Regions from separate parts of the Paenibacillus sepulcri genome, predicted to be linked through region 2. Evidence: a T-box and tRNA genes for the amino acid it is inferred to sense, from the RefSeq annotation. Region 2 holds a T-box; the other regions hold tRNA genes.
The links. The T-box of region 2 lies ahead of argS (arginine--tRNA ligase). A T-box ahead of a tRNA ligase gene usually reads a tRNA of that ligase, here a tRNA-Arg.
Positions count from the first base shown of each region.

Region 1: it has a tRNA-Arg gene. The T-box ahead of argS (arginine--tRNA ligase) is inferred to sense a tRNA for this amino acid. The anticodon was not compared.
Region 3: it has a tRNA-Arg gene. The T-box ahead of argS (arginine--tRNA ligase) is inferred to sense a tRNA for this amino acid. The anticodon was not compared.

Region 1 is NZ_JBHRUP010000001.1:3,935,190-3,941,270, reverse strand. It holds gene ACFOLF_RS17415 (hypothetical protein) at 1-83, shown strand, start outside; gene ACFOLF_RS17410 (small acid-soluble spore protein P) at 111-254, shown strand; gene ACFOLF_RS17405 (hypothetical protein) at 421-1,542, shown strand; gene ACFOLF_RS17400 (AraC family transcriptional regulator) at 1,652-2,485, opposite strand; tRNA gene ACFOLF_RS17395 (tRNA-Arg) at 2,595-2,671, opposite strand; gene ACFOLF_RS17390 (Spo0E family sporulation regulatory protein-aspartic acid phosphatase) at 3,001-3,198, shown strand; gene tadA (tRNA adenosine(34) deaminase TadA) at 3,210-3,686, opposite strand; gene ACFOLF_RS17380 (ATP-binding protein) at 3,971-6,081, shown strand, end outside.
Region 2 is NZ_JBHRUP010000001.1:3,824,042-3,830,122, reverse strand. It holds gene ACFOLF_RS16870 (hypothetical protein) at 1-1,226, shown strand, start outside; gene ACFOLF_RS16865 (S8 family serine peptidase) at 1,223-2,050, opposite strand; gene ACFOLF_RS16860 (ROK family protein) at 2,109-3,254, opposite strand; T-box leader at 3,409-3,673, shown strand; gene argS (arginine--tRNA ligase) at 3,740-5,461, shown strand; gene ACFOLF_RS16850 (DUF1934 domain-containing protein) at 5,545-6,027, shown strand; gene argS (arginine--tRNA ligase) at 6,078-6,081, shown strand, end outside.
Region 3 is NZ_JBHRUP010000001.1:6,918,650-6,924,730, reverse strand. It holds gene ACFOLF_RS30055 (TetR/AcrR family transcriptional regulator) at 423-1,316, opposite strand; gene ACFOLF_RS30050 (efflux RND transporter permease subunit) at 1,336-4,533, opposite strand; tRNA gene ACFOLF_RS30045 (tRNA-Arg) at 4,729-4,805, shown strand; gene ACFOLF_RS30040 (LytTR family transcriptional regulator DNA-binding domain-containing protein) at 5,029-5,481, opposite strand; gene ACFOLF_RS30035 (AgrD family cyclic lactone autoinducer peptide) at 5,490-5,636, opposite strand; gene ACFOLF_RS30030 (accessory gene regulator ArgB-like protein) at 5,617-6,081, opposite strand, start outside.

The DNA of each region.
Region 1 (6,081 bases), 110 kb from region 2:
TTCAGCAGGACAAGAACGATCGCCGCCATCAGGATGCGCTCAATCATGATGAGCCGACCGATTTGAAGCATCCGCGCAGCTAAAAACCAGCAAGAAAGGAGGGCAAAGCGATGAGCAAGCCAGACAGTACTCCGGTCCCTAATCCTTATGACCATCAGGAGAAGCCAAAAACTCACAATCAACAAGAGCCATTATCTGGATCCAAGAAGGTGAAACAGCTCAATCATACCCGTCATCACAATCCTCAAGGCTGATAAGCTAAAGATTTGGTAAATATTGATTATAGCCCTTTTTTTCCGGTTAATTAACCGGGAAGCAGGGGCTTTTTTTATATGTCTGAAAAACAGACAATAGTCTTTTCGAACTGGCAATTATGGTTTAGAATGAGAGTTGCGTTAGAAAATGGAGGGGAAATCCGAGATGAAGAGAATCAAAACCGGATTTATTGTTTTACTGGCTGTCATGATGGTTGCCGTGGCAGGCTGCAGCAAGGGGAAGCCGCCTAAAGAAGCTGTTACATCGGCATTAACCAACATGCAGGAAGCCAAATCCATGAGCTTCAAAGGAACCTTTGGCATTGACAACGTTACGCTTCCGGACAGTGCCGCAATGGACAATACAAATGCTGCCGTGGCATCTGGAGTCGTTAATTTTCTTAAAGGCGCTACGATCAATATGAATGGTGTCATTCAGACGGACCCGCAGCATGCTGAGTTCACACTGGATATGGCGCTTGGCAGTGAAGATATGAAATTCAATATGAAAATTCCGATTATCGTGACGGATGAAAAGGTATGGGTTAAAGTGCCAACTATCCCGGGCTTCCCCATTCCCGAAACGATCGCCGGGAAATTTGTCGAGATTGATGTGAAGAAGCTCGCTGAAGAGCAGGGCGGAGCTGCCATGCCGGATGCGGCAACCATACAAAAAATGAGTCAAGACATGATGAAAACAACCCTTGATAATTTTGATGAAAAGACCTATTTCAGTGAGCCCAAAGCCGGAGATATCAAGTGGCTGCCGGAGGACTATAAAGCTGACCAATTTGTCCGCTTTTCGATTAATCCGCAAAACTTTGAGACAGCGATCACCACTGTAATTGAAAAAGTTGCACCCCAGATCATCGATCTTATTCTTAACAATGAAGCGTATATGAAAACACTCCAGACCAGCAAGGAAGATCTGGAGCGGGCTAAAGCGGAATTGGAAGGCAAGGAAGAAGGCGAAGTGAAGGATGCGATCGCTGAGGTCAAGAAATCCCTTAAGGTCAATGAATTCACGTTGACGAGCGGTATCAAAGACGATTATCTGACGTATCAGGATATGACGATGAACATGGATTTTATTGATGAAGCCGATACAACCAAGCTCGCGGCTCATATGTTTATGACGTATGCGGATATCAACAAGGACGTGACATTCGAGTACGGAATCCCGACAGATGCGATTCCTGTGGAACAGCTTCAGGAACTGCTGGTCCCGCAAGGATTGGGCGATATGTCTGGCATAGAAGAGCTGCCGGATTCCACGAAGGGACTTTGAGTTGATTTTGCGCATTGCCATGCAATAATTTAAAAAGTGCATTCTTCGAGCCCGGAGCTCAAGAACGCACTTCTTTATTATTTAGACGAGTTATGGAACCGTACCCTGCTTATTGTTTGCTGATTTGGCGGTAGCCGGAGGGTGTGAAGCCGCTATGCTCCTTAAACAGTCGGGAGAAATAAAATAAGGTCATCCCTACACGCTCTGCCACTTCGGAGACAGGCATGTCCGTGGTAGACAGCCATTGTTTGGCTTTGTCGACACGCATGGCGTTGAGATATTGAATGGGAGAACTCCCGGTGAACTGTTTAAATACCTGGATGAAATAATTAGGATGGTAATGAACCAGCTTGGCCAATTCGTCGATTGTCAGCTGTTCTTCAAACCGCTGCTCCATGTAAGAGATCGCGGTATGGATTTTATCAACGACAGCAGAGCTCCGATTGAGCTTGATTTCCCCGATTTGCTCGATGAAGCAAGCCATGATCTCCATAATCAGCGAATTGACACGAAAGCTCGCGGCGATCGTATCACGCTGGATATATTGCTTCAGCGAGGCGAAAAGAAAGATCCAATGCTTCCAGCGTTCTTCGTCGTCGACAGTGAGAATATATGGAGTTTCCATAATATCGAACAATCTCAAATCTCCCAAAGTCGCGGTGAAATGACACCAGTACTTTCCGTAGGTTTCATCGCTGATGGTGGAATAGCTTTGGCGTACGCCTGCAGGCATCAGTACCACCTGTCCCTTGACGGGATAATACTCCTCGTCCTCGATACGAATGAGACCTACACCCTCCTGGATCAAATAAAAACGGTTAAAGGTGGGAACATGATCGAATTCCTGCCAGGAACGCTGTACTTTGGTATATTCTGCGGTCCACACCTGGAAGCGGGCAGAAGCCAGAAGTTCTTCCCACAAGCGGCTGTTTTCATCCGGCATAAAGGTTGTACTCTCCCTTTTTGGGCATATATTTAGAGATATCCTGAAAAAATAATTGCCCTGCTTCGATGGCAGAGATCGAGGCAAGGCAAGAAGGCTTCTGGTAAAATGGCGCGCCCGATACGATTCGAACGTACGACCTGCAGTTTAGGAAACTGTCGCTCTATCCTGCTGAGCTACGGGCGCGCGGCAACATTTATAATATCACGTTTCCTTTAGGCCGTGCAAGCCTTAACGAGGAACAGTGAGAAGCAAATGCGGGGAAACAGTTAAACAGCGGTAAACGGTTGGAGTAAGAACAAGGTACTAGAATTTCATGATCCTCCACAAATAATCCTGACAATCAAACGATTTTCATCGAAAGAAGCGGGTTCCTGTTGTTTTATGTCGAAATATTCCCTAAAATACTGTCGAATCCTCGACATGTTTTTACAAAATCCTGTAATCGATAGGGGTATAATTAACTTGTTACTGTTTGTAACCCAAGAGGTGATAGGAGCGATTAGCAAGGAGTCATGAACGACAAAAAAAAGCTGCTCGACGAGTTGCACGTTCTTCGCATCAGACTTTTGGAGGCTGCGGAGACGCGCGGAAGTTTAACCGACCCAGAAGTTCTTGCTATCAGTGAAGCAGCCGATCAGCTTATTGTCACCCTACAATATATTCAGAAAAGAGAGTTAAACCGGCAGAGGCATCCTACTCCTTTATCATAGCAAATCATCATCTACAACCGCCCTCTTAATCGACGAAAAAATTGCGTGAGCAAAGCTGAGCATTCTTCCTGCAATAGTCCGCTGACAAGCTGGGTCTCATGATTGAACCGCGGTTCCTGCAATAAATTCATTAATGTACCCGCACAACCTGCTTTAGGGTCTGCTGTGCCGTACACGACTTTTTTTACACGACTTTGGATAAGGGCTCCCGCACACATCGGACAAGGCTCCAGGGTGACATACAGGGTGCAATCCAGCAGACGCCAGGCGCCAAGCTTGCGGCTGGCCTCACGTATGGCAATGATTTCGGCATGCGCGGTGGGGTCCATAGAGGTCTCACGTAAATTATGTCCTCTACCGATGACTTCATCGCCATGTACGATTACCGCCCCGATGGGAACCTCCCCGAGCCGTTCGGCTTTCAATGCTTCTTCAATTGCTTCCTGCATCCATTGCCGGTCTTTGTCCTGAAAATAAAAGTTATCCATAGAACGTCTCCTTCATCTACTCGACATATTGTGCCACGAACAGATATTCGTTGTTAACAGCATGTGCATAGAATTGTGTATAACTCATCCGTTATGCACAGATTTATACACATTGCCGAAATTAATTTGTGGATTTGGGGATAAAATTGTGGATAACTATGTGAATAGTCACTTTTTTGACCCATTTCTAGTCTGTAATCATGGCTGCAGTTACTTTCATTTTATGACAAATATGTTATGATCCAAGTAGATGTCCACAAGCGTGCAAAAGGGTGTGTCGTTAGTTGTCGGTAAAAACGAAGCTATCGTTCATGATTTCGTTCATCGTATTTTTGCTGCTGATTGTTAATGTGATTTTGAACGAATATTCGACCAGAGTCAACATAAAGGCTGAGGTTGAATCAAATATGACCCATATCAGCGAGCAAATCGCCGCCTCCGTAGCCCAGCACACCAGAGAGTATGAATTATTGCAATCGGTATTCGACGAAAAACTGAAGATGGCTTCAGCGGAAACAGCCAAGCGGCTGCAAGACAGCGCAAATCCCGTTACCAGTGAACAGCTGGGACAGCTGGCCAGTCAGCTGGGTGTGACCCAGCTCTCGCTCATTGTACCCATAGATGGAGAATATATCATCAAGCAATCTTCCGATTCGCAGTTAAGCGGACTTAATATGAAAAGCCTGGGGAAGCCCGAGCAGCTGCTAAAGCAGGGACTTACCAATCATTCAAGTGAAGCGCTGCAGAGATTGGGTTATTATTTCTGGTCCGGACCCATCGAAATAAATACAGCTTCAACGACTATGGCCTATCCCGGCAAGTGGGGATTCTATATGCTGAACGATCAGGAATCTATCATTGGCAGCTATATTCAAAATAATCAAACGGAGGGCTATGGGGAAATTAACAGTCCCACTTCCGTATTATCCCAAACCATGACTAATAATCTGATTATTCTGGAGATCAGCGGCTTCAATCCGTTATTATTTGGCAAAGAGCCCGTCGGTGAAATCCCGAAAATGACCAGCGCGCAGCAGATGGCGGAACATCCGGTTTCATTCGGCAGCTATCATTACAGGCAGCCCCAAATGGATGAGAGAAATATTCTTGCGGCATCCCGGGGCCAGAATGTTTTTCGATATACCACCGTTCAGGGCAAGGATGTGATAAAAAGCTTCGTCAAAGTCGCCGCTCCCGTCCCTTATGTCATTGGCCTGGTGTTGGATGGACAGCCGCTAACGAATAAAATCGATGAACAGCGCAACAACCAGATTTTTATTTCCGCTATTCTTCTTATTATTGTCGTGTTCTGCAGCTATTGGTTGTCCGATATTCTGATACGTCCCATCCGTTCGATTTTGTGGAAAATCAACGAAGTTTCCTATGGACGTTTTGATAATTCAATTGAAGTCAAGCGCAAGGATGAGCTTGGGCAGCTGGCCCAGCGGGTCAATGCCATGTCCAAGAACCTCGGGATTTATATGACCAAGCTCAAACTGGCATTCGAAGAGAACCGTTCAATGAAAGAATATTTGGAATCCTTCATTAACCATACGACGGATGCGATCCATGTGGTTGATCTGAGCGGACGCATTACCCAGGTGAACCGGGCATTCGAGCAGCTGTTCGGATATACAGCGGATGAGGCAACAGGTCATACCCTTCCACTGGTTCCGGAGCATTTGCATATGGAAGAGCTGCAAATGATGGAAGGGCTCAAGTCGGGCAAACATTTGACAGCCAGGGAAACGATCCGGGTCAACAAAAGCGGGGAGTGGATCGCCGTCAGTGTGACGACATCGCCGATCAGGGACAAGCATGGAACGATCCACGCGATTGCGAGCATCACCCGCGACATGACGGGCCGCAACAAGATGGAGGAGCTGCTGCGCCGGTCAGAGAAGCTCACGACGGTCGGACAGCTAGCGGCAGGGGTCGCCCACGAAATCCGCAACCCGTTGACCACGCTTCGCGGATTTCTGCAGCTCCAATTGGAAACAAATAAGCTGAATACCCGGCATGTCGATATCATGCTCTCCGAGCTGGACCGGATCAATCTGATTGTGGGAGAGTTCCTGATCCTCGCCAAGCCCCAGGCTACCCGGTTTGAGGAGAAGGATGTCCGTTTTATTCTGGGGGATGTCATCTCCCTGCTCGACAGCCAGGCTCATCTATGCGATATCGAATTTATTGCCAACTTCAACATGGACTCCTGCCTGATCTCCTGTGAGGAAAATCAATTGAAGCAGGTGTTCATCAACCTGCTGAAGAACGCCATCGAGGCGATGCCGGACGGCGGGGAAATTCAGGTGAGCATCGACAGCAAGGGAAGCAGCGAAGTGTCCGTATCCATAATCGATGAAGGAATCGGCATCCCGGAGGAGATGATCTCGAA
Region 2 (6,081 bases):
GCGTGGTCGGATGGGTCACGCAGAAAATCGGTAAGCTCGCCGATGATATCGTCCATGTGGAAGGTCCGGACGTGACGGCCGAGGCGATGGCGGCGGCGGAGCAGTTCGTGGAGGGGCTCCTGGGCGATGAGATGAACGATCTGCTGACCATGTGGGATAAGCTGCAGACGGACATCGGCCGCCTGTTCGACGGTGCGATGCCGAAGCCGGGAGAGCTCAATTTCGGAACAGTTAAAGAGGTGCTTGTTGCAGTGGGAACGGATGTGCTCGAGGGCGTACTGGCGGGCTTGCGCGATTTTGTTCTGCGGACCCTCGACTTGATGCAGAATTTGATCGGAGTCGCCCGCGACGCGCTGTTCGCGAAAGTGAGCTTTCCGTTTATCGAGAAGCTGGTGGAGTTCGTCGCGCCGGGCGCCCATATCGACACCTCGTTCCGGATGATTGACGGCGTGATGATGCTTTGCGCCATTCCGGCCACCATAGCCTACAAGCTCATGCTGGGAGAGGCGCCTTTCAAGAAAGGCGATGTCATTCCGCTTTCGTTCGGGAATGTAACCGTTCAGTCGGGGGTTGACGGGCTGCGCAAATTTTCGTGGGCGGGTGGACTTGTAGGCTCATTCATGAGCATGATTCTTACGGGATATCAGTTATACGTGCAGGGCAATGTTGTAAGCGAAGGAGGCAGTTCGAAGCCGGCTGAAGCTTGGCAGCTGTGGCTTGGCGCAGGATTGGGCGTGCTGGGTCTGGCAACGGAAGCGTTGGGCATGCATGTGAACAAAGGCGAGGAGGTTGAGGCCATGGAATGGACGATGCTGGCTATTACGGGCATCCTGTCGGTCAAGACGGTTGCGCTCCTCGTTGCGGGAAATAAGAAAGAGGCTCCTGATCGCAAAAAGCTGCAAAAAGTCGGCTCCGGCATCGAGGTCGTCGGCAAAGTCATCCACTTCATAATGCGCACGGCCGTGTTCGGAAAGGTTATCGATGATGACAGCAAATCAAGCTCATCTTCCGCGGGCGATGAGAAGTCGACGGAATCGCTGGCATGGATCCAAAGCTTGTTCGATCACCTGGGAGCGGCGCTCGTATCGTCCGCCAATCTGGACGACGACGAAGAAACGAAGGCGATCCTGCTCGCAGCGGGCGAGGGCGGCAAGGGCCTCTCATTCGTGCTTAATCTGATCCGCGTGCCGATTACAGCCCAGAAGCAGCAGCTCCTGACCAATTAATCCAGGAACAGCTCGCCCGGATCGATAACAGGCCAGAGAAGGCCGTTCTCGTCGGCGGCTTCCCGGCCGAAGCGGAGCAGCCGCCCGACCAGCGCATCGACCGAAGCATCCGGATCGGCTTGCCGCAATGCGGCAAAGCATCCGGAGACAACCGCGGCGGCGCCGCTTGTCTCTCCCGGATCTCCGGGCCAGGTAAACAAGGTTGTGCTGCAGCCTGTATGAAGACTTTGATGAAGGCGCTGGCTCGTGTTTGCGAGCCGGACGCCTTCTTCCCCGTTGTCGAGCGCGCCTGCACTGACAGTTTCACGGAGAATGGCAGGCCACGCCATGCCGTGAAGGCTGCGGCCGCGGTGCTCCGGGTACCAGTTGCCTGCGGCGGTTACCGTAGGGATGCCCGCTTCGCGCAAAGCGGCAACCTGCCGCTGCAGCGTCGATCCGCGCAGCGGCTCATCCGAGGTGCGGTGACTCGAATCGGCGAAGGCGGCGCAGACGACGCCGATGCCGAGCTCTTCCCTGTGCTCTATGATCCACGCCAGGGCCGATTCAATCATGGCCGTATCGCGTAATACGCCGCGCCGGTTCATCAATTTCACCGGCAGAAGCCGGGAGCCAGGGGCAATCCGGGCAATCGTCGCCGCTACGGCGGTACCGTGTCCGGCATAATCGCGGGTGTCCCCGCCGTCGCCGTCGCCGCTGAGGTTGACTCCGGGCAGCATGGCGGTACCATGCTGCAGCCGATCCGGATCAATCCCGGAATCGATGACGGCAACGACGACTCCCGTAGTGGAGGAGAACGGATTTTCTGCAGCTCCGCTGGTCAACATGGCAAGCGACCTTCTTTCCAATTAAAAAATAGTGAAGCACCTGAACAACTTGACCCGTTTACTCCTTCTCGAAATCCAGCACGACCGCATATGCGGCGCCAATGCTTGCAGAGAACTCATTACGGATGAACTGCAGGCTCGTCTTTGCGAGCGGAATTCGCAGCGCTCTTCGCTGCATGGTCTGCTGGACCGCCAGCTTGAAGGGGGCGAGTGTGGCAAAAGGACTGTCGATGATGATGTTCTGCGGGTTCATCAGATTCACGATTTGGGCCAGCGCGAAGCCGATATGTTCACCGGATGCACGCAGCAGATTCAGGACGCATGCTTCATGCTGAAGTCTGGTCACCAGTGACAGCAGACTTTCTTCCGGGTTCGCCGAGGGGCAGCTGGCGCGCAGCTGCTCTCTCACCGCAGGCATGCTGACGAGCGTCTCCAGGCATCCCCGCTGTCCGCAGGCACACAGGGGTCCGTCCATCTGCACGCACAGATGACCGATTTCACCCGCAGTGAAGCTTGCGCCATCATAGACGCGGCCGTCAATAATCTGGGCTCCTCCTACTCCTTCATCCACCCGCAGATAGAAGAGATTGCCGGAGCCTCCCGGGGGCAAGGGGACAGCAGACGAAGCCGCCAGCGCAGACGCTTTGACATTGTTCATGACGATGGTTTTCACCGGGAGGCCCTCATCCAGCCGCTCCTTGAGAGGGACGTCCCGCCAGTCCAGATGGGACGAGAAGTGCACAAGGCCCAAGTGGGGATCGACCAGCGCAGGTATCGCCGCACCGATGCCGAGTGTCTGAGGGTATTTGTCGAGAAGCCCGCCGCACAAGCGGATCAGCTGCCCGATAAAAGGGTCCGCCTGCATCGATGGGATCGTCCATTCACCGCTCTCCAGAATGGTGGAGCGGTAGTCGGTGACGACAAACTGGCAGCTTGAATGGCCAATGGAAATTCCGATTGCGGTATGAAAAGCCGGAATCAGCTGCAGCTGAATTCTTGGCCGCCCTGCGCCGCTTTGCTCGTCCAGTCCTTTTTCCTCGACGATCCCCTGCTTGATGAAGCTGTCGATTATGAGCGAAATGGTGTTTTTGCTTAAGCCGAGCAGCTTGGACAGCTCCTGCCGGGAGTGATGTTCCCCGGTGCGAAGCAGCGCCAGGGTGCGTTTTTCATTGCGCTGCCGTAATAATGCGGTTCCTTTGCTCATTGATCCTGCCGTCCTCCAAATAAAATTGAAATCCCGTTGTTCAGTTCAGTTTAGTATATGCTGTTCATGAAGCCGGCAGCAAGTCGCATGAATGGGCCGTTATGCCTTCCCCTTGCAATTTCTCTTCGGATGCATATAATAAACAAATAACAGCTTACAAGCGATGAACGGGACAGTACTTTGCAACGCGCTGCAAGCAGCGAGCCGGGGCGGTGAAAGCCGGTGCAGCGAGGCATGGGAAGCGGGCCCGGGAGTTGATTGTCCGAATGCGCCTGCCGCTGTAGGATAATCCGGTCACCCCGTTACCGTGTTCAAGCGGCCCCGCTAATGAGGAGAGGCAGCCGGCCAATCGGCCGGCCCCTTCTATTCAAGGCGGGAGCCAGAAGAGTGGTACCACGGACCAGACCTCCGTCTCTTTACAGAGACGGGGGTTTTTGTGTTTTTTCAACATAAGCGTCCGTTAAAAATCGAAGGAGGAGAATAAGATGAATCTTTTGCTGAAATGGGTGGCAGAGCGCCTGCAGCCTCATACCGGGCTTTCGCAGGCGGAGATTGCCGCTGTGTTGGAGCTTCCCCCGAATCCGGCGCTTGGTGATGTGGCGTTCCCCTGCTACCTGCTGTCCCGCCAATGGAAGCGTCCGCCTGCAGCCATCGCCGGGGAGCTTGCGCCGCTTGTCCAGGACCCGTCTGCCGGTGTGCTCGCAGAAGCCAAAGGTCCCTATTTGAATCTGTTTTTTGAACCTGCCCGCTTTGCTCCAGAGCTGTTTGAGACCATACTGGACGGGGATTTTGCCAAGTCTTCGGAAGGAGAGGGGCAGCGGGTCGTCATTGACCTGTCCTCGCCCAATATCGCCAAGCCGTTTGGAGTGGCGCATCTGCGCTCTACGATGATCGGCCATGCACTCGCCAATCTCTACCGTTTGTCGGGGTATAAGGTGATGACGGTCAACCATATCGGGGATTGGGGAACGCAGTTCGGCAAGCTGATGGAGGCTTACACGCGCTGGGGCGACGAAGCGGCGCTTCAACGGGAGCCGATCCGCGAGAGCCTGCGTCTCTATGTGCTTTTTCATGAGGAGGCCGAGAGGGATCATTCGCTCGAGGATGCGGCGCGCCTCTGGTTCTGGAAGCTTGAGAACGGGGATGCGGAAGCAAAGCGGTTGTGGACGTTTTTTGTATCGTTCAGCATGAAGGAATTCGACCGGATGTATGCGCGTCTTGGAGTTGCCTTTGACCATACGCTGGGAGAGAGCTTCTATAATGATAAAATGGCGGCGGTTGTGAGTCAGCTCACTGAACAGGGGCTTCTTGAGGAGAGCGACGGCGCTCAGGTGGTGCGGCTGGATGAAGAGGGTATGCCGCCCTGCCTCATTTTGAAATCCGACGGCTCGACGATTTACCCGACGCGCGATTTGGCCACCGCACTGTACCGGAAGCGTGAGATGGGAGCCGACCGCCTTCTTTATGTGGTTGGTTCAGAACAGAAGCTTCACTTCCAGCAGGTGTTTGCCGTTCTGCAGCGGATGGGAATGGACGGCGTGGATCGCTGCGAGCATGTCGCCTTCGGATTAATGAAGTTCGAAGGCCGCAAGATGTCCACACGCAAAGGGCAGGTGGTCTTTCTTGACACGGTGCTCGATGAAGCGGTCGCCAAAGCGGAAGCGCTCATCGCCGAGAAGAATCCGGAGCTTGCCGGCAGGCGGGAGATTGCCGAGGCTGTCGGCATCGGCGCCATTATCTTCGGCGATTTGAAGCACGGTAGGCAGCTGGAAGTGAATTTCTCGCTGGACGAAGCGCTTCGCTTTGAGGGGGAGACGGGGCCTTATTTGCAATATACCGCTGCAAGGGCGTATAAGCTGCTGGACAAAGGCGGCTTGACTATCGATGAAGCGATGCAGGCAGTTAGGGATGGCGCTCTGCAAAAAGAGGGAAGCTTCTTATCCCTTCCCGCCGCATGGACCTGTCTCAAAACCTTAACCGCCTATCCGGTTGCCATCCGCGAGACGGTCAAGGCGAATGAGCCTTCCATCTTGGCCAGATATTTGCTCGACGCTGCCAAGGACTTCAACCGATTCTATCATCAGGAACGGATTCTATCGGAAACGCCGGAAGCGACACGGGCGAAGCTTGTGCTTGTGGCTGCCTGCGCCAAGGTCATCCGCAGCGGGCTGACTGTGCTGGGTCTCCAGTCGCCCCGCCAGATTTAGCCGCTGCTTCCGGCGGCATTGAAATCCTTGTTGCTCCTGTATATAGTAGGTATCATAAGAAGCAGGACAGGAGACTAACGACGATGACAGGCAGAGCGAAAGTGCGAATCAAACTAACGAGCGAGCTCGACGGAGAACAGCAAAAGCATGCTTTCATCGGCGAATGGTTCCGCAAAGACCGCACCGTCTATGTCCGTTACGACGAATCCGATGAGAATGGCCAGGTGCGGACGGTCGTTCGCTGGCGCGAAGGCGAGCTCAGCGTCAAGCGTCACGGGGATGTGGAATCGGACCAGTCCTTTGCGGCCGGAGCGCGCCGCTTGGGGCATTACGCCTCGACGCATATCCGTTTCCAGCTGGAGACGGATACTACGCTGCTGTGGATGCAGTGCGGAGATATGGCCCAGGCGGAGCCTGCGGATGAACCGCTGGCGCCGACGCTGCCGATGCTGCTGGAATGGCATTACAGACTGTGGGTAGACGAGCAGCCGTCCGGGTTGTTTGTCATCCGGCTGCGTGCGGAAGAGCTGGAAGACGGGCATGCTTCCCTCCTGACGGAAGAATAGAAGTTTGCCTGTTTGGTAATGCGAATGATGAAGAGGAGCTGGATTTTTTAATGG
Region 3 (6,081 bases), 3.1 Mb from region 2:
GGACCTTGAAAACTCCATTAATTGACCCGCTGCCAAGCGGGTCTTTTAGCCGTTTACGTCAAGCTGTATCTGCTCCTGAACGGCATCCGTCCTGCATTCGCCGATTTCCTTGCATTGAATAAGTGAAAAGAGCAAGGAGCCGTGAGCAACAGGGTATAACGGCCATAACGGCCCTTCTCGCGCTTCCTGGTATCCTGATGCTGTTTCTCCCCCAGCTACAATAAATGGAAGGCTGGAGCAGGTCTGAACATGCCCAGAGCGGTTCTGGTTCGACCGTCCGTACTTATTACCACTATAACGTGCCCGCTAACCGTCAAATATCGACCATTTTTGAATAGACATGCAAAAAACGGACTGTTATGCGCTTTATGCGCCTAAACAGTCCGCTTTTATACTGCCTTGCATGATGATTATTCATGCGTTCAGGTCAATTCACTTATGCCAGCCTCCAGCTTGGTCACAAGCTTCTTGAGCTCCACGATTTTGGTACTTTTCAGAAGGGCCAGCATTCCCTTGATGAGGACGGGCTGCGGGTCCGATTTGTCGAGTTCATTCTCCAGCAACTGGAGTGAGGAATTCATCTCTGCAGCGACATCGGAAGGTACGTCTGCTTCGGAGATAATCGTACGGATAGCCTCAATATCAGCGCTGACGTTATGATCCCCATCAGCGCTGCGAAGCTCGGAGGAAATGCATCTCCAATCCTCCAGCACTTCACGGTCCATAATCACTTCAGCGTTGCCCGCAACCATACCTGCCATCAACTGATCCATGCGCTCCAGAATATAGGCTGCCAGCCGCTCGATATCGAACTTCTTGCCTTCCAGAATGACAAAACCCATATAGCCCTCAATAAAAGCGTTAAAGAATATAGCCGCATCGTTGGCATAACGCTCAACATCCGGCCCGTAATGCTCGCGTATGGCGGTACGTGTGGCCAGAAGCCCGCTTGCTCTTAATTGAAGGATCAGATCATGCAGCTCCTCATTCAGATCAAAGCGTTCCTGCATAATGATGTTGATGAAGCTCTTATGCTGGTTATACAGCTCGTAGCTCATCGTAATCCGCTTCCGCAGCTTGTCGCGGGAGGAGAGTTCCGTGGATTCGGAAATCTCCTTCGCTCTTTTACCCATTTTCCCAATGTAGTACTTGAAGATGGAGAATAACAGATCTTCTTTTGATTTGAAATAGAAGTACAGAGAACCTTTGGAAATGCCGAGGGCGTCAGCAATATCCTGAATGGACGTCCCTCTGTAGCCCTTTTCCGAAAAACGCTTCATGGCGCCTTCGAGAATTTGCTGTTTTTTGCCTTCCACGTGTCAGACACCGCCTTCCTTACTCTTCAATTGCGGGCTTTCTGCGGAATTTAGCCAGGAATTCATAAACGATTGGCACGATGAGCAGTGTCAGTACCGTCGAGCTGGCCAGTCCGCCAATTACGGTCACACCCAGCCCCTTGGAAATTAGTCCGCCGCTGCCGCCTTCAAAGCCAAGCACGAGCGGCAGAAGCGCTCCAATGGTGGCAAGAGCTGTCATCAAAATCGGACGCAGCCGGGTTCCAGCCGCCTCAATGAGCGCTTCACGGGTGCTGAGGCCCGCCTTCTCCATATGCAGTACGCGGTCAAGCAGCACAATCGCGTTGGTAACCACGATCCCGATCAGCATGAGCGCTCCCATCATCGCCGCCGCACTGATTGTTTCCCCGGCCAAATACAGACCGACTAACGCTCCGATAATGGTAAACGGCAGGGAGAACAATATAGCAAACGGCGTCAGAGCTCCGCCAAAGGTGATAACCAGCAGCAGGTAAACGATCGCAATGGCCGCAGCCATGGCCAGACCAAGCTGGGTAAAGGTTTCGTTGATCTGCTCGGCGACGCCGCCAAAGTCGACTGTCACATTCGCAGGCAGTTCTATTTTGTCGATTTCAGCCTTCAGGTCTGTGCTGGCCTTATTCACATCTTTGGACACAATGTTCGCCGATACGCCCACATAAAGCTTGCCGTCTTTGCGGGATACCGTGTCTGCCGATGTACCTTCTTCCACTTTGATGACATCTTTGAGCGGTACGGTCACGCCAAGCGGCGAAGTGATCGTCTCGTTCTCAATGTCGGAAATGGAACCGTACTGCTTCGTATCCACCTGCACATACACATTGTAATCCTTGTCGTCTACAGTCACCTGCGTCAACACCGGACGTTCGCGCACCGGACTGAGCTTCATGACGATCTGGCCGGCTGTCAGGCCAAGCTTGCTCAGCTTTTGCTGATCGGCGACAAGCGTATACTGCTGATATTGCTGGGAGAGAGAGTTGTCAACTTTCTCAAAGGAGCTGTCCTTCTTCATCAGATCCTCGATTTGCGTAACGACCGGTTTAATAGCATCAAAACTGTCACCGTATACGGACAAGCTCAACTGACTGCCGCCAAGACCGCCGCCTCCGAGATTCATCTGTCCCCAATTGCCTGACGGTTCCACCGTTTTAAGGGCTTCGACCAGCTTATCTTTTTCAGCGTTGAAGTCCTTCACATCACTCTCATACTGGACATAGAACAATGCGCTTTTGCCTGATGATGCGCCGAACGGGCTCTGTCCGCCGACCGAATACTGCAGATTAGTTACACCTGCGCGTTCCATGATCAGCTTCTCCGCATCAAGCGAGGTCTGCTCGACGTCGGCCAGGGTTTTTCCCGGTCCTGGCGAATATGTCACCATGGCATATTTCTCCGGCTCTTCCGGAAGGAAGCTAACTCCGATCTTCGGAACCAGGAAGAAGCTTGCGGCCAGTATGACAATAGCGCCAATGAAGGTAATCAGCTTATGATTAAGCGCCCATCCCAGAATTTTACGATACCGGACGGCGATAACGCCGGGACGTTCCTCATGCTTCTGACTTTCCTTCAGACCTTTGCGGAACATCAAATGGGTCATCATCGGCACGACTGTGATGGCTACGAGCAGTGAAGCAAGCAGCGCAAACACCATTGTCAGCGCAAACGGCATAAAGATTTGACCAATGGGTCCTGTAACGGTTCCAAGCGGAAGGAATACGGCAATCGTGACCAAAGTCGACGAGAGAATCGGCATAAACATCTCTCTGGTCGCCTCGGTGATCAGCGCCTTGCCTCTGAGCTTCTCGGAACGCAGAGACATCCGCCTGTAATTGTTCTCAATGACGACAATCGAGTCATCGACGACCCTCCCGATCGCGACCGTCATCGCGCCAAGCGTCATAATGTTAAGGGTGATATCCATCTGCTGGAGAAGCAAGAGAGCGATAACCAGTGACAGCGGTATTGAAATAATGGATATAATCGTCGTTCTGAAATTGCGCAGGAACAAAAGAATGACAATAACTGCAAACAGTGCGCCGAACAGCGCCTTGTCGATCATCGTGCTGACTGATTCCTCAATCGGCTTGCCCTGATCCAGCATCACAAGCGATTTAATTTCCGCATGCTCTTTCTGGAATTGAGCCGTCTCGTCCTTCACCGCATTGACAACGTCAACGGTATTGGCATCTGAGGATTTTGTAATATTGATGCCGATAGAAGGCTCCCCGTTCGTCCGGGAGATGGACTCCGGCATGGAGACCAATTCGATATTGGCAATTTCCGACAATTTAACAGTCGGGATTTCTGTTGGCGCTTGTGCACCTTGGGGAGCCTGATTCACAGCGCCTTGCCCTGTTCCGGCATTGCCGGCTGCTGACCCTCCTCCGGGAGCACCTGCTGCCTGTCCTGAGCCTCCAGCAGCGCCCTGCTGCGATGTTCCGCCTGCACCGGATGGAATTGCGGGGATCTCAATATTTTTCAACTGATCAAGGGTAGTAACATTGCCATCAACGACGATGGCTTTCTCGGTCTTGTCCATTTCAAACAGGCCCAGAGGCGCTTTGACGGCCGAGGCTTGTACTATTCCTTTAACCGTATCTTCACTGAGGCCAAGCTCGGCCATCTTGTCTTTATTAAAGGTTAACTGAACTTCCTTCACCTGCTGGCCGGAGATCGCTACCGCGCCCATTCCGTCAATGCCTTCAAGTGATGGCTTCAAATCTTCCTCGACCAGCTTCGTGACCTCTTCAAGCGTCATTCCGCTGCCGCTGGAGATACTCAGAGACATAATCGGAAAATCATTAAGGCTGATTTTGGATATCTGCGTATCCTGTGCGCCGCTTGGCAGTTCAAAACCATCGGTGACAGCTTTCAGCTCACTCTCCGCTTCCTTCATATCCTTGCCGTAATCATACTCCACAACGATGGAAGAAACGTTCTCTGATGAAGTTGAGGTGAATGCGGTGACGCCATTCATGTTCTTCAGCCGCTGCTCGAGCGGGATGGTCAGCTTGTCCGCCACCTCTTCCGGAGCTGCGCCCGGGAACACGGTATTGACCACCAGTATGGGAACACTAATGTTCGGAATGGTCTCCTGCTTCATGTTCAGACCCGCATACAATCCGCCAACCGTGACAATAATCGTCATGATCCAGATGGCGAATTTGTTGTTTATTGAAAATCGGATAATTCCTTTCATCCTTCCACTCCTCATCTCTTTATATGACTTCATTGACCAATCGTTCAAATATAACTCCATACTATTTGAACAAAGTTCAAAAGTCAATTAAACGGTGTTCAAATGAAGCCTGGTTGAACGGTCAGTCACAATAAAAACATATTTAAAATTCCTCTTGCGCTTTTCAAAAAATGCATGCTATAATATCACTTACGTGTCCCAGTAGCTCAGCTGGATAGAGCAACGCCCTTCTAAGGCGTGGGTCGGGGGTTCGAATCCCTCCTGGGACGCCACTCGCGTTTACATACAATCATTTTAATAAATTGAAAAAAACCTCGAATCCCAGCCATATCAAGGGATTCGAGGTTTTTTTGTTTCACTATTTAGCTATTAAGATTACGTCTTTTAAAACGATGATTAACTCTTCGGTCCAAAACCTGAACTGCAACGTGTTAAACCGTATCGGATCTCGAAGCATCCTGTCTAAAACAAATTAAAGATCAAAGAGGCTGTTTCTCATGACCGGGAAAGAGCCTCTTTGATCTTTATGGAAATCATTCGGGAATCATCACTGGCTTTCGTTTCTACGAAAGGTTGATTGATCTGTTTGAGTTTCTTCTCGACAGCTTTGTATTTCTCCCAAGCCAACGTACAGCTCTTGGAGTCCCTGCCTAATTCATATTCGAAATATGCCCGTTTGTACTGATCATCCAGCCTCTTGATATTCCTGATGTGAATGGAAAAGTTCCGGTCCACCGGAAAGAAGTCGTACCCGCTGTCCTGCAAGGCCTTTGTCCATGTTTTTAAAGTGCCCCATATATAAAATTCTTCATTTGTTGTGTGAATTTTGATTTGCGGCGTACTGCCCCCGATGTACTCAAGGAACACCACAGCTTTAATCTCTACGCTGCACAGCCCGCCGCTGCCATCGTTATTTCTTATAACTGATAATAAATCCATTTCAAACATCTCCCAGGCTATTTCTGCTTTTTAAGAAGACTTGCCGGCGTTTTTGGCTGATGTACCCAAATGATGCTGGCAGTAGAAACAATCAGTACCGCAGCGGAGGCCAAAGCAGTACAAACAAAATAGAATACTTTGCTTTTAAGCGATTTCATTTTCATATTTAGTGTCACCTCCTCTCCATTTGATCAAGAGAATGCATTGAATGAGGAACGAAATGGCAACAATTGAGGATTGGAAATAAAAATTTGAACAAACAATAAGAACGGAAATCCACCTTAATAACGGAAAATACTTTGAAGGAATCCTGGTTTGCTGCTCGATTCTTGATGGCGCGTAGAGGATGGCGAGAAGTATGCATACGATAGTCAGACAGTACACGGTCAAGTTGGAAATTGAGGAGAAACCGACAATATTGGCCGCTATGGAAGTCGATACCAGGCATGTCCAGCTATGTTTAAGATGAATGCCTCCGGAAACCGCTCTTAATACAGCGAAGGCCAGCATGGCGTATATCGTTTCCTGCGTTTTTCCTGTCATTAAGCTCAAGATCAATGCAGCAATTAAGGTTCCGAAAGTATTGAAAAGCGCCTCTATGGAAAATTG